Regions from separate parts of the Proteus columbae genome, predicted to be linked through region 1. Evidence: predicted binding sites of a transcription regulator. Region 1 holds the regulator's gene; the other holds the start of a gene.

Region 1 (7,886 bases):
TTAATTCAACTAATTCAGTACCCAGTTTTTTGAGTGCTTCAGCATCACGTTTAATTTCGCTTTTGCTGACCCAGATGATTTCGTCCTCTTCTTCCTCTTCTGACGAGGTATCGTCAAATTCAGGATTGAGGTAATGCCACTCTTCAGGCTGCTTTGCCATAATAAAAATTCCTGTTGCAGAGTAAGCCGGGAGTGTGATTTGGTGAATGACCAAAAGCCCGACGGGTGATAACATTCATATATCTTCTATTGTAACTGGGAAAATCGCTTGTTGACCACCTGTCAATTGATTTACTTTGCTAAAAATAAGTAAAAAGTGGTGTTCTCCTTAGGAAAAATGGTTCTCAATGAATAATTCAGATCAGGTAAAACAGCTTGAAGACGCCGTCTCACTCGCATTAGAGCTGGCTGCAAAACAGTGTGATGGAGCTGAAGTCGCTATTAATAAATCGACGGGTATTAGTGTAAGTACGCGTTATGGTGAAGTTGAAAATGTTGAATTTAACAGTGATGGCGCTTTAGGCATCACTGTTTATCAACAACAACGCAAAGGTAGTGCATCTTCAACAGATTTAAGTCCTGATGCGATTAAGCGAGCTGTACAAGCTGCTGTGGATATTGCACGCTACACTTCAGTTGACCCATATGCAGGGCCTGCTGATCAAGAGCTATTAGCGTTTGATGCACCTTTCCTTGATCTTTACCATCCTACCGAAGTCACGGCAGATAAAGCGATTGAATTAGCATCGAGAGCAGAAAAAGCCGCTTTAGATAGCGATAGCCGTATTATCAACACCGAAGGTGGCAGTTTTAATAGTCACAGTGGAACCCGTGTATTTGGTAATAGCCTTGGCTTATTAAAAAGCTATTCATCTTCACGCTATTCGATGTCGAGTTGTGTTATTGCTCGTGATGGTGAAGATATGGAGCGCGACTATGCTTACACTATTAGTCGTCGCTTTGATGATCTAGAATCACCTGAATGGGTTGGTCAAGAGTGCGCTCGCCGTACTTTATCTCGCCTTGCACCTCGTAAACTACCCACCATGAAAGCCCCCGTTATTTTTGCGGCAGATGTGGCGACAGGTATTTTTGGTCATTTGGTTGCAGCAATTAGTGGTAGCATGATTTATCGTGAATCTTCTTGTTTACTCGATAGCTTAGGTAAGCAAATTTTTCCTCAGTGGTTAAATATTCAAGAGCGCCCTCACTTAATGAGAGGTTTGGCATCAACACCGTTTGATAGTGAAGGTGTACGTACCACAGATGCTGAAATCATCAAAGATGGCGTATTACAAGAGTGGTTGTTAACCACATATTCAGCAAGAAAGCTGGGCTTAAAGAGTAATGGTCACGCTGGTGGTATTCATAACTGGTATATCCCTGGGCAAGGTTTATCGTTTGATGCACTGTTAAAAGAGATGGGAACAGGTCTTGTTGTTACTGAATTGATGGGACAAGGTGTCAGTACAGTAACAGGTGATTACTCTCGTGGTGCGAGCGGTTTTTGGGTTGAGAATGGCGAAATTCAATATCCTGTAAGCGAAGTGACTATTGCAGGTAACTTAAAAGATATGTGGGCAAATATTGCCACGATGGGTGATGATATTGAGACGCGCAGTAATGTTCAGTGTGGATCGTTGTTGTTACCAGAAATGAGCATTGCAGGTGAGTAAATTTTAGACACTCGTCACAACCCTTAATCTCAGCCCGCAATGGGCTGAGATATCGCGTTTATCAGTGTGCTTTTCAAACGATAAGATAAAAATAAGACGCGAACCTTCAGCTCTGCTTAACGGTGTAATTCACCCGCAGCTTCCGGTTGGTATAGAATTTCTAATACTTTAACCTTGGTTTCAAGGCCATTAGGCAGCTTCCAACTAATTTCATCATCAATGGCTAAACCCAATAGCGCAGCACCCATTGGTGCCATGACGGAGAGTTCAGTAGTGCTGTCTTTTAATGAAGCGGGATACACTAAAGTACGAGTACGCTCTTCATTATTTTTTAAGTCCATAAAACGGACTTTGCTGTTCATTGTGACAATATTAGCAGGGATATCAGCTGGTGTAACAATGTCAGCACGATCTAATTCTTCATTCAATGCTTCAGCAATCGGACTATCTGCAAATGCCGGTTGTTCAAGTAATGAATCTAAACGTTCTGCATCAAGTTCGTTGATGATAATTGTTGGCTTTGTCATACCACACTCCAATTTATTCCAATGCAAAACAACACCCCCACGAGTGAGGTGGGGGTGTTGTTAAACTCATATAAGAGATAATAGGCGGTTCTGTATAAAAAAGAAAGAGACAGTGATCACAGTCTCTTTCGGGTTATTTAGTTAAGAAATGCTAATCTATTGTTTTCTATTGCGATTATTCTTCATCAAACCCCGATTCAAATAATGCGATAATAGCATCAATAGCTTCATTTTCATCACTACCAGTAACTTCTATATCAATTTGACTGCCTTGCTCTGAATCTAACATTAGCATAGCAATCACACTATCCGCTTGTGCTTCAACCCCTTCGTTGTTGCGTAAAATGACGGTTGATTGAAATGTTTTTACTAAATCAAACAACTTCATTGCAGGTCTTGCATGCATACCGAGCCGATTTTTAATCGCAACTTGTCGATATTGGGTCATTTGCGTTTTTCTAGTGTTCTGTGGCGTGATTGTACGTTTTTCCCTCTAGAGCGGAAATAATCTGCGAGTTGCTCAGCAACATAAACAGAGCGGTGTTTACCTCCCGTACAACCGATCGCAACCGTTAAATAACTACGGTTATTGGTTTCTAACATCGGCAACCAAAGTTCAAGATAGCTTCTAGTTTGATAAATAAAGTTATGAACTTCGGTGTGTCTATCTAAAAATGCCGCGACAGGGCGATCTAGACCTGTCATTGGACGCAGTTTAGGATCCCAATGTGGATTTGGTAAGAATCGCACATCAAAAACATAATCCGCATCAATAGGAATACCATGCTTAAAGCCAAAGGATTCAAAAACCATCGTTAGCTCACGTTCACGCTTGCCTAATAAGCGAGTACGCAGCATTTCTGCAAGCTCATGAACTGACATTTCAGAGGTGTCAATGATGAGATCAGCTCGTGATCGTAATGGCTCAAGCAGATCACTCTCTGTATCAATCGCCATTTCTAATGAAAGATTTTTAGTTGAGAGAGGGTGTAGACGTCGTGTATCACTATAACGACGAATTAAGGTATTTCTATCTGCGTCTAAAAATAAGAGTTGTGGAGAATATTCAGCGGGTAAACTTTCCAGCGCTTTTTCGAAGATCTCCGGCGACTCTGGCATATTTCGGACATCAATACTGACTGCGGCAGCAGAAGCATCACGTTCAGCCAGTGTTTTTGCGAGCTCAGGTAAAAGATCAACAGGTAAGTTATCAACACAATAAAATCCCATGTCTTCAAGCGCACGCAAAGCGACCGACTTACCTGAACCAGAGCGTCCGCTGACTATCATCAGCACCATGAGGTAGCTCCCCTATAATTTCCCAGTGATGAATATCATTCCACTGTATGCTAATCGCGTCCTACTAAACCCGTAGGGGTTATTCAGTGATAATCTGATAAAGCTCTTCATCACTTTGTGCGGAGCGTAGTCGGCGACATAAATTTTTGTCTGCCAACTGTTTTGCAATCAAAGACAGTGTGTGTAAATGTTCCTTACATTGTGTTGCAGGAACGAGTAATGCGAACAACAAGTCGACAGGTTGATTATCAATAGCGTCGAAGGCAATAGGTTCGCTTAGGTGAAGAAACACTCCAACTACTTTTTCTGTTTCATCACTTTCAATACGTCCATGAGGGATAGCCAAACCACCCCCAATCCCTGTTGTACCGACTTTTTCACGCGTCAATAAGGCTTCAAATATCAGTGTTTCGGGTAAATTAAGTGCTTTTGCTGCATTTTCACTGATAATTTCTAACGCGCGCTTTTTACTCGTGCAATGTACATCATTATGCGTACATGCCAGAGAAAGTACGTCGCTAATATTCATCTTTGTATCGTTGTTCATTGTCTTATTCACTTAGACCAGCAAACCAGATGCCACAAAGTGACATCTGGTTTTTCGTTACTGATATTGATTAGGCGTTGGTTTAAACCGAGTCATAAACAACGCAGTAACTTCGCCGATTGTATCTCCATTTCACAATGGGAAATGAATTAATGTTGTCTCAGTTTATCTTTGTGTTTGGTTAATTGACGAGCCAGTTTATCCATTAATCCATCAATTGCTGCGTACATATCTTCTGCTTCTGCAGAGGCATGCAATTCACCGCCATTAACTTGAATGGTCGCTTCCGCGATTTTATTAACTTTCTCGACTTTCAGGATAACCTGAACGTTATTAATTTTGTCAAAGAACTGAGGTAATTTCGCGCTTTTTGCTTTGACGGTATCACGCAGAGCATCGGTTAATTCAATATTATGACCAGTGATTTGAAGTTCCATAGTGTCTTCCTTCTCAATTATGCTCAAACCAACTCTTTGCGTTGATTTGAAGGCGGGATGGATAATGACTCTCTATACTTCGCAACAGTGCGTCGAGCAACTTGTATTCCAAGTTCTGCGAGCATATCAGCCAGTTTACTATCACTAAGTGGTTTCGCTGGATTTTCTGCTGCGATTAGTTTCTTCACTAAAGCCCTGATTGCTGTTGAAGAGGCTTCGCCTCCGCTATCAGTATTCACATGGCTAGAGAAAAAATACTTCAATTCGAAAATTCCTCTCGGGCAATGCAAAAATTTTTGCGTTGTCACGCGAGAAATGGTGGATTCGTGCATTTCAACCTGTTCAGCAATATCGGCTAACACTAGGGGTTTCATATGCTCTTCACCCAATTCGAAAAATGCCTGCTGTGTGTCAACAATGCAATGAGCGACTTTTAATAATGTCTCATTACGGCTTTCTAAACTTTTTATCAGCCATTTGGCTTCTTGTAAATTGTCACGAATAAATTTTCCATCACTTTCATTTTGAGTCGATTGACCCAATGCTGCATAAGTCTCATTTATTCGTAGGCGAGGAATGCTATCTGTATTTAACTCAACTTGCCAGCGTTCACCTGATTTTTTTACCAGTATATCTGGAATAACATACTCTGACTCGCCTGTATCAATACTTAATCCGGGCTTAGGATCAAGAGACTGGATCATCTCAATAACAGATTTTAGTGTCTCTTCTCGTAATTTCGTTTGACGCATCAATTGACGAAAATCACGGTTACCTAGCAACTCTAAATATTGGCTAATGACTAACTGCGTTTCTTTAAGATAGGGTGTTTCTGTTGAAAAAGCGGATAGCTGAATCAAAAGACACTCTTTTAAATCACGAGCAGCAACACCAATAGGATCAAAGCGTTGAATACGTTTTAATACGGCTTCGACTTCATCAAGCTCTAATTCATCATCGCCCATTCCAGTAAGGATGTCATCTGTTGTGACAGTTAAATAGCCTGTTTCATCAATAGCATCGATAATACTTATCGCAATTGCTCTGTCTGTTTCTGAAAATGGGGTGAGATCAGCCTGCCATGTGAGGTAATCTTGCAATGAGGCAGTTGTTTCACCTTGATACAGTGGAAGCTCATCATCAGTATAGTCATTACTGGTGCCAGAAGGAGTGCCAGCGGTGTAGATCTCTTCCCATTGAGTATCCAAAGGGAGATCATCAGGCATCTCTTTTTGCTCTAAAGCATCCAGCGTGTCGAACTCTTCAACTCCGTTTTCAGTTGTTGTTTCTGTTGTAGAGTCTGACTGATTCTCTGTATGAGAGGTCTCATCTGAAACGGGATCTTGTTGATCGTCGTCTTGTTCTAGAAGTGGATTAGACTCAAGCGCTTGCTGAATTTCTTGTTGTAATTCAAGCGTCGAAAGTTGCAACAAACGAATAGCCTGTTGTAGCTGTGGCGTCATTGCCAGTTGCTGACTAAGACGAAGTTGCAGACTTTGTTTCATAATAATGCGATGAGTCCTTTGCTGTTGTCATCCATGACAGAGTAAAAGTGAATCAAAGATTACAGGCGGAAGCCTTCACCTAAGTAAACACGTTTAACTTGCTCATTTTCAAGAATTTCTTCTGGTGAACCATGAGCGATAAGGTGACCTTGGCTGACGATATAAGCACGTTCACACACATCTAATGTTTCACGAACGTTATGGTCAGTAATCAGTACACCTAATCCATAATCACGTAGATGCTGGATAATTTTTTTAATATCTAATACCGAAATAGGGTCAACACCCGCAAAAGGTTCATCTAATAAAATGAATTTAGGGTTTGCTGCCAATGCCCGCGCGATTTCAACGCGGCGGCGTTCTCCCCCTGATAATGATTGCCCTAAGCTGTTACGTAAGTGGCTGACATTAAACTCTTCTAGCAGTTCTTCTGCTCGATCTTTTCGTTCTTCAGGCGTTAAATCATGGCGGATTTCTAAGATCCCCATAATGTTGTCATAAACGCTTAAGCGTCTAAAAATAGACGCCTCTTGAGGAAGATAGCCAATGCCTTTACGTGCTCGTTCATGTAACGGTAACAGCGTAATGTCTTCATCATCAATTGTAATACTACCTGCATCACGAGCGACAATGCCAACAACCATATAGAATGTGGTTGTTTTACCTGCACCATTTGGTCCAAGTAAGCCGACAATCTCACCTGAATTAACGTTCAGGCTTACATCACCGACGACGGTGCGCCCTTTGTATGCTTTCGCTAAATTTTCAGCTTTTAACAGCGCCATAAAGTGTTACTTACCTTTGTTGTTAACACCAGGGCCTTTCTCTTGCAACTGGGAAGGCAGTAAAACAGTAGTCACTTGTTTACCTTTACCGCTAAAAGCTTCCATTTGCTGAGTTGGGACGAGATAAGTGATCTTATCACCGGTGATATTACTGTCTAATTGTTCAAGATAGGCTTTACCCGTTAAGGTCATTAACTCTTTATCCATTTCATAGGTCATTTTCTCGCCACGACCTTTGATAGGTTTACCATCATCTTGTAACTGATAAAAAGTCACTGGGTTACCAAAAGCTTCTATTACGATCCTTTTGGAGTCACCACCTGGGCGTGTGACAACAACTTTATCAGCACGAATATCGATAGAACCTTGTTTGATCACAACATTTTGTGTAAAGGTTGTGACGTTTTTTTCTAGATCAAGCGACTGTTTCTCTGAGTTCACAACGATAGGTTGTTGTGTGTCATCTTTTAGCGCCATCGCAGGTACACTTATCGCTAAAAGTGTACCGATAATCAGTGTATTACGGATTTTTTGATTCATTAGGGATCTCATAATAGGTGTTTACCTTTTCAATCAGCTCTGCACGTTTCTCGCGCAGATTGCCTCGCATTTTTAAGCCGACTGATTTCAGTCCGACGCCGATAATAGTCACTTCATCATCAGAGGAAACATCCTGTGTATCCAAATTTGCGATAGCATTGTCTGTGCTTATTCTCTGTAGTTGAGAATCATCGGTTAAACTATCAATTTGAACATCGCCATAAAGATAGAGCATTTTACTGTTTGTCAGCTTGGCTTTATTCGCACGTACTGTCCATGTTGCATCCCCTGTCGGTGAATAGGTAGTTAAGACAGGGTTAGTAAACCATGTAAACTTTTGCTGAGCATAATTTTTGACATCATCAGCAACAAGTTTATATCCGAGTATACCCGTTGGCTCGTAAACAAAAGATATCGATGATTTGGATTGATAAGTTGGCTGACCATCATCAACAATCTCACCATCACCGAATTCAGTGTTATTAGTGTAGTTCCAGCCAATCAGCCCAAGGGCGATAATGGCAAGAATTAAGGTAAACCAGGATTTTAATTTATTCATTCTGTATCGTT
Region 2 (7,886 bases), 810 kb from region 1:
CTGACAGATAACGCTTACGCAGACGAATAGACTGCGGAGTTACTTCAACTAACTCATCGTCATCAATAAATTCTAATGCTTGTTCTAATGTTTGTTTCAGGTGTGGAGTCAGCGTTGTCGCCTCATCAGTACCAGAAGCACGCATGTTAGTCAGCTTTTTACCAGTTAAGCAGTTTACTGTTAAGTCATTAGAGCGAGTATGAATACCAATCACTTGGCCTTCATAAACTTCTGCACCATGAGTAACGAATAATTTACCGCGGTCTTGTAAGCTATACAGTGCGTAAGCAACGGCTTTACCTTGGCCATTAGAGATCATAACACCGTTATTACGGCGACCGATTTCACCTGGACGAACATCATCATAGTGACTGAATGTTGCATACAGTAAACCAGTACCTGATGTCATGGTCATAAATTCAGTACGGAAACCAATCAGACCACGGCTAGGGATAATGTAGTCTAAACGTACACGTCCTTTACCATCTGGTTGCATATCACGCATTTCGCCTTTACGTTCACCCATCGCTTGCATCACATCACCTTGGTGCTGTTCTTCAATATCGATAGTGACTTGTTCGAAAGGCTCTTGTTTACGGCCGTCAATATCACGGAAGATAACTTTAGGACGAGATACACCTAATTCGTAACCTTCACGACGCATATTTTCGATCAGAACTGACAGGTGAAGCTCACCACGACCTGATACACGGAATGCATCTGGATCTTCAGTTTCTTCTACACGTAATGCTACGTTATGGACTAACTCTTTTTTCAGACGATCTAAAATCTGACGAGAAGTCACAAACTTACCTTCACGACCACAGAAAGGTGAAGTATTAACACAGAAATACATGCTAACAGTTGGTTCATCAACAGCTAATGCAGGTAATGCTTCAACAGCACCTGTTTCGCAGATCGTATCAGAAATATTCAGTTCGCCTAAGCCTGTAATTGCGATGATATCGCCAGCTTCTGCTACTTCAACTTCAATACGTTCTAAGCCTAAGTGACCTAACACTTTACCGACTTTACCGTTACGAGTATTACCTTCGCTATCGATGATAGTCACTTGCTGGTTAGGTTTAACCTTACCACGCTTGATACGACCGATACCGATAACACCTAGGTAGTTGTTGTAGTCCAACTGAGAAATTTGCATCTGGAATGTGCCGTCCAGATCAACTTTTGGTGGCTCTACATATTTGACAATAGCTTCATATAACGGAGTCATATCTTCAGCCATGTCATTGTAATCTGTTCCCGCAATACCGTTTAATGCAGATGCATAGATAATTGGGAAATCAAGTTGTTCGTCAGTTGCACCTAAGTTTACGAACAGGTCAAATACCTGATCAACAACCCAGTCTGGACGCGCACCAGGGCGGTCAACTTTATTGATAACAACGATTGGTTTTAAGTTGTTAGCAAATGCTTTTTGTGTCACAAAACGAGTTTGTGGCATTGGGCCATCCATCGCGTCAACCAGCAATAGAACGCTGTCTACCATAGACATAACGCGTTCTACCTCACCACCGAAGTCGGCGTGTCCTGGGGTATCTACGATATTGATACGATAGTCATTCCATTTAATCGCTGTATTTTTCGCAAGAATAGTAATTCCGCGCTCTCTTTCGAGATCATTTGAGTCCATCACGCGCTCAGCAACGGTTTCACGTTCGCCGAACGTACCAGATTGCTGTAGTAATTTATCGACGATAGTTGTTTTACCATGGTCAACGTGGGCGATGATGGCGATATTACGCAAGTTTTCGATCACAAAATTTGCCTCAGGCATTGTAGAAATAAGCGCAGTATTGTACACGCTTTAGACGAGAGACTAAACAAGATCACAATAATGATTGCTTAACAATATGCAATTAATTGAATTGTGATCCTTTTCACGCCTCAGAATTTAGTAGCATCCGTTCGTTTGCACCAAAACAGTGCAACTAATTAGGCTTAATTTGCACCAACTTTGTGCAATAATTAAAAAATCACAGGAGATATTCTACACTAAACTTCATCAATACAGTATATATCCCTTTTTAGATAAGTTGGCATGCTTTTCGCAATAGAATTTAGGTGAGCAAAAAATTCACCGAAAAAATGTGTAAGGCCACTGTACTCAATAAAACCATTCGCCAGGAGAGTTCCTATGTCCCTTGAACATGTATTATCCATGATTGAAGAACATAAAGTTAGATATATTGACTTACGTTTCACTGATACCCGCGGTAAAGAACAACATCTTACTATTCCGGCTCATCAGGTTAACGATGATTTCTTTGAAGAAGGAAAAATGTTCGATGGCTCTTCTATTGGTGGCTGGAAAGGCATTAACGAATCAGACATGGTGCTGATGCCAGATGCAACAACCACAATGCTTGATCCATTTTTCCAAGATCCAACTCTGATTATTCGTTGTGACGTTTTAGAACCTGGCACAATGCAAGGCTATGATCGCGACCCACGTTCTATCTCAAAACGTGCTGAAGACTATTTAAAATCAAGTGGTATCGCAGACACAGTACTGTTTGGGCCAGAGCCAGAGTTCTTCCTATTTGATGATATTCGTTTCAAAAACGATATTTCCGGCGCATCTTACGCTATCAACGATATTGAAGCGGCATGGAACACCAATACCAAATATGAAGACGGCAACAAAGGCCACCGCCCGATGGTTAAAGGTGGTTATTTCCCACTGCCACCCGTCGATTCATCACAAGATATTCGTTCTACTATGTGTAACATCATGGAAGAAATGGGCTTAGTCGTTGAAGCTCATCACCATGAAGTAGCAACTGCGGGTCAAAATGAAGTGGCTACTCGCTTTAATACCATGACCAAAAAAGCAGATGAAACCCAAATTTATAAATACGTGGTACAAAACGTAGCTCACGTATTTGGTAAAACAGCGACCTTTATGCCAAAACCATTAGTGGGTGATAACGGCTCAGGTATGCACTGCCATATGTCACTGTCTAAAAACGGTGTAAACCTATTTGCAGGTGACAAATACGGCGGATTATCTGAAATGGCGCTGTATTACATCGGCGGTATTATCAAACACGCTCGTGCGCTAAATGCATTTACTAACCCAACGACTAACTCTTACAAACGTTTAGTCCCAGGTTTTGAAGCCCCTGTAATGCTCGCTTACTCTGCACGTAACCGCTCAGCGTCAATTCGTATTCCTGTGGTTGCCAGCATGAAAGCGCGCCGTATAGAAGTACGTTTCCCAGATCCTTTAGCAAACCCTTATTTAGCGTTTGCGGCTCAGTTAATGGCTGGTCTCGATGGCATTATCAATAAAATTCACCCAGGTGATGCTATGGATAAAAACCTCTATGACTTACCACCAGAAGAAGCAAAAGAGATCCCAACTGTCGCAGGTTCATTAGAAGAAGCATTAAATACATTAAATGCAGATCGTGAATTCTTAACCCGCGGTGGTGTATTTACTGATGATGCTATTGATGCTTATTTAGAATTATTACGTGCTGATGTTCAACGTGTACGTATGGCTCCGCATCCTCTTGAATTTGAAATGTATTACAGCGCTTAAGACCTTTTATTGATAAAAACTTAAGCCTAGATGTAAAACTGTTTTTTTTTGCCGTGAAGCTATTTTGCCCATCTTCGGATGGGCACTTTTCTCCCATTTAAGGAGTCAGTCTTTTCACTTACGCATTGGTTCATTAATGTAATAAAGGTAAGATGCACTAAAATGGTGCAATGGGGTATTCAATATGGAAACGGCAGACTTACCTGACAACACATTAATTTTAGACTCATTGATACACTCTGTATTGGTTATCAACAAAGAGTTTATTATTTGCTACGCAAATCATTCTGCGTTACAGGTTTTAGCACAAAGCCGTCGAAAATTATTTGAAACGCCTTTCACTGCCCTTTTCAGCTATTACTCTTTTGATGCTGATTTAATGCGTGAAACATTAGCGAATGGACAAAGCTTTACCGACAATGAAGTGATATTGGTTGTAAATAATCAATCACACACAATGTCGCTCAGTGCCCAACCTATTTCCGAGCAACACATTTTGCTGGAGCTGGCGCCTATGGATAGTCAACGCCGGTTAAGCCAAGAGCAGATACAACAAGCACAGCAAATGGCAGCGAGGGAATTGGTTAGGGGGCTGGCACATGAAATTAAAAATCCGTTGGGAGGATTACGGGGCGCGGCTCAATTGCTAGCAAAATCCTTACCTGATCCAGCTTTAACGGAATATACACAAGTCATTATTGAACAAGCTGATCGCCTACGTGTGCTGGTAGACAGATTACTCGGCCCCCAACATCCAGGGACAAAAATACATCAGAGTATTCACCATGTTGTTGAGCGTGTTGCTCAGCTTATTTCGCTCGAATGCCCTGAAAATGTCACCTTGCTAAAAGATTACGATCCCAGCTTACCTGAGTTATCACATTACCCAGATCAAATAGAACAAGTACTCCTAAATATTACACGCAACGCCTTACAAGCCGTCGAAAAAACAGGGGGAACGATTATTTTGCGTACCCGTACGGCTTTTCAAATCACACTTCATGGCGAACGTCACCGCCTTGCTGCGCGTATAGATGTGATTGATACCGGTGATGGCATTCCTCCTCATCTACAAGATACGCTTTTTTACCCCATGGTGAGTGGTAGAGAAGGTGGTAATGGATTAGGGCTCTCTATTGCGCGTAATTTAGTGGATCAACATGCAGGTAAAATTGAATTTACCAGTTGGCCCGGAAATACTGAATTTTCTATTTATTTACCAATTAAGTAGGAGATAACCAATGCAAAAAGGAAATGTATGGGTTGTTGATGATGACAGCTCCATTCGCTGGGTACTTGAACGTGCCATTTCTCGTGAAGGTATGTCTTGTAAAGCCTTTGAACATGCGAATGATGTGCTTAATGCACTCAATACAGAACAACCTGATGTATTGTTATCAGACATTCGTATGCCTGATATCGACGGTTTATCTCTTTTAAAAATAATTAAAGAACAATATCCAACTCTGCCCGTTATTATTATGACGGCACATTCTGATCTCGACGCTGCCGTTAATGCCTATCAACAAGGGGCATTTGATTACTTACCAAAGCCATTCGATATCGACGAAACATTGGCATTAATTGACCGCGCCATTACTCATTATCGCGAACAAAAACAACCGAATACCGATGAAACCTTGCTACAATCAGTTACAGATATGATTGGTGAAGCACCTGCAATGCAAGAGGTTTACCGTATTATTGGTCGGCTTTCTCGCTCCTCAATTAGTGTGCTCATTAATGGGGAATCGGGGACAGGAAAAGAGTTAGTGGCACATGCATTACATCGCCACAGTCCAAGAGCGTCCTCTCCTTTTATCGCCTTAAATATGGCGGCAATTCCTAAAGACTTGATTGAATCAGAGCTTTTTGGTCACGAAAAAGGGGCATTTACAGGCGCCTCTCAAGTACGCCAAGGTCGATTTGAACAAGCAAATGGCGGTTCACTGTTTCTTGATGAAATTGGTGATATGCCTCTTGATATTCAAACACGTTTACTGCGAGTCCTTGCTGAAGGGCAATTTTATCGAGTAGGCGGTTATGCCCCTGTAAAAGTCGATGTGCGTATTATTGCCGCTACTCATCAAGACTTAGAAAGGCGAGTTCAAGCCGGTGATTTTCGTGAAGATCTCTATCATCGCCTCAATGTCATACGCATTCAGTTACCACCATTACGCGATAGAACCGAAGATATTCCTAGCTTAGCGCGCTATTTTCTGCAAAAAACAGCAAAAGAATTGGGTGTCGAAGCCAAAGTTCTTCATCAGCAAAGTTTACAAATAATGATGGAATACAACTGGTCAGGTAACGTCAGACAATTAGAAAATGTGTGTCGCTGGTTAACGGTAATGACGGCAAGCCAAGAGATTATGCCTCAAGATTTACCACAAGAAATTCGCCAACATGATGAAAAAGCAAAAAATATCAGTCGAATTTCTGCTTCTCAACATTGGTCACAGCATCTTTCATTATGGGCAGATGAAGCATTAGGAGAAGGGAAAGAAAACATCTTAACAGATGCATTACCTCAATTTGAGCGTACTCTTTTACTAAGCGCCTTAGCATATACGCAAGGGCATAAACAAGATGCAGCACGATTATTAGGTTGGGGCAGAAATACATTAACCCGAAAATTAAAAGAGTTAGGAATAGAGGAATATTAGAGCGTGTTAATCTTTGCTGCTTATTTTATTCTGCGTTGAGAGACTCTAGCCTAGTTCACTAGGCGGCGAGCCTCTCGCCTTGCCTAAATCTGTTGTATTTAAATTACACGCGAGAATTGACGTTGGCGCATTTGATTTCGTAAATACGTATCGAAACACATACAAATATTACGAATAAGCAGGCGCCCTCTTGGTGTTACTTGAATACCGTCTTTTGTTATTTCAACTAAACCGTCATTCTTCATTGGCACAAGTAATTCTAAATCTTCTTTAAAATAGTCATGGAAGACAATATTGTGCATTTTTTCAATATCAGAAAAACGCAGACTAAAATTACAAATTAAGGTTTTAATCACATCGCGGCGAATACAATCATCATTAGTCAGAGATAAACCTCGCCATAGTGCATTTCCTTCACTATTAACGCGCGCATAATACTCTTTCAATACTTTTTCATTTTGCGCATAGTTATCACCTAACATACTTATTGCAGAAACTCCCATGCCTAATAAATCACACTCTTCATGAGTGGTATAGCCTTGGAAATTACGGTGTAAAATACCTTTACGCTGAGCAACCGCTAATTCATCGTCCGGTTTAGCAAAGTGATCCATACCAATAAACTGATAGCCGTTTGTTGTCAGCGTAGAAATTGTCTCTTGTAATATTTCTAACTTCTCTTCTGCTAAAGGGAGATCTTCATCTTTAATTTTACGCTGAGCCGCGAATAAATTAGGTAAGTGCGCATAATTGAAAACACTCAATCTATCTGGTGATAGTTCAATAACGCGTTTTAATGTAAAGGCAAAACTCTCTTTGGTTTGCTTAGGTAAACCATAAATTAAGTCAATGCTGGTAGAGTGAAAACCCACTTCACGCGCACGCTCTACCAATGCAAAAATAAATGCTTCGTCTTGCTCACGATTTACTTTTTGTTGCACTTCTTTATTGAAATCTTGCACCCCCATACTCAGGCGATTAAATCCTTCATGACGTAGATGGTCGATAACATCTAGCTCAATTTCACGAGGATCAATCTCAATAGAGAGTTCTGCATTATCAACAAAATGAAAATGGTGACGTAATAGCGAAACCAATCGGCTAATTTGTTGCTTATCCAGAAAAGTAGGTGTACCCCCGCCCCAATGCATTTGAGTCACTTTTCTGTCTTTAAAATAGCGTGCTCTGTTAATAATTTCTTTTTCTAAAACATCAAGATATTCATCTGCTTTATGTTTATGGCGCGTAATAATTTTATTACAGCCGCAGAAATAGCACAGCTTATGGCAGAAAGGAATATGAATATAAAGCGATAAAGGGCGCTCAAGATAGCGCTGAGACGCTTTGATAAAATCATCATCGCCATATTGCTGATTAAATTCTAATGCTGTTGGGTATGATGTATAGCGAGGACCTGAATAGTTATACTTATGGATCAGGTCAAGATCCCAAATAATTGTTTGTTCTGACATGCCTCTACCTTCCAAAAGTGAACCGCTGATATCTCATACCAGCAAACAGATATTATGAATATCTGAAAGAATAGTGTAACCAATAAATCGGGAACTGAATATGATCGAAAGAGGTATCGTATAAATCCCTATCTTCTTATTGATAGGTGATAACACTCAAATATATGACGTGATGCAAAT

What was found. Region 1 encodes sigma-54, which starts transcription at its own class of promoters, with help from an activator protein. Its sites were predicted from a motif close to GTTGGCACANNTTTCGCTNT; they were not measured.
Region 2: a site for sigma-54 is predicted at 2,057-2,076, ahead of glnA (glutamate--ammonia ligase). Genes of this name have one in related genera too.

What each region holds. Positions count from the first base shown of each region.
Region 1 covers NZ_CP043925.1:528,592-536,477, forward strand. Annotated here, with positions in the region: gene yjgA (ribosome biogenesis factor YjgA) at 1-160, opposite strand, end outside; gene pmbA (metalloprotease PmbA) at 348-1,676, shown strand; gene rnk (nucleoside diphosphate kinase regulator) at 1,793-2,203, opposite strand; gene npr (PTS phosphocarrier protein NPr) at 2,379-2,651, opposite strand; gene rapZ (RNase adapter RapZ) at 2,648-3,502, opposite strand; gene ptsN (PTS IIA-like nitrogen regulatory protein PtsN) at 3,582-4,049, opposite strand; gene hpf (ribosome hibernation promoting factor) at 4,199-4,486, opposite strand; gene rpoN (RNA polymerase factor sigma-54) at 4,510-5,991, opposite strand; gene lptB (LPS export ABC transporter ATP-binding protein) at 6,051-6,776, opposite strand; gene lptA (lipopolysaccharide ABC transporter substrate-binding protein LptA) at 6,783-7,316, opposite strand; gene lptC (LPS export ABC transporter periplasmic protein LptC) at 7,297-7,875, opposite strand.
Region 2 covers NZ_CP043925.1:3,830,186-3,838,071, forward strand. Annotated here, with positions in the region: gene typA (ribosome-dependent GTPase TypA) at 1-1,798, opposite strand, end outside; gene glnA (glutamate--ammonia ligase) at 2,159-3,568, shown strand; gene glnL (nitrogen regulation protein NR(II)) at 3,753-4,799, shown strand; gene glnG (nitrogen regulation protein NR(I)) at 4,810-6,234, shown strand; gene hemN (oxygen-independent coproporphyrinogen III oxidase) at 6,333-7,706, opposite strand.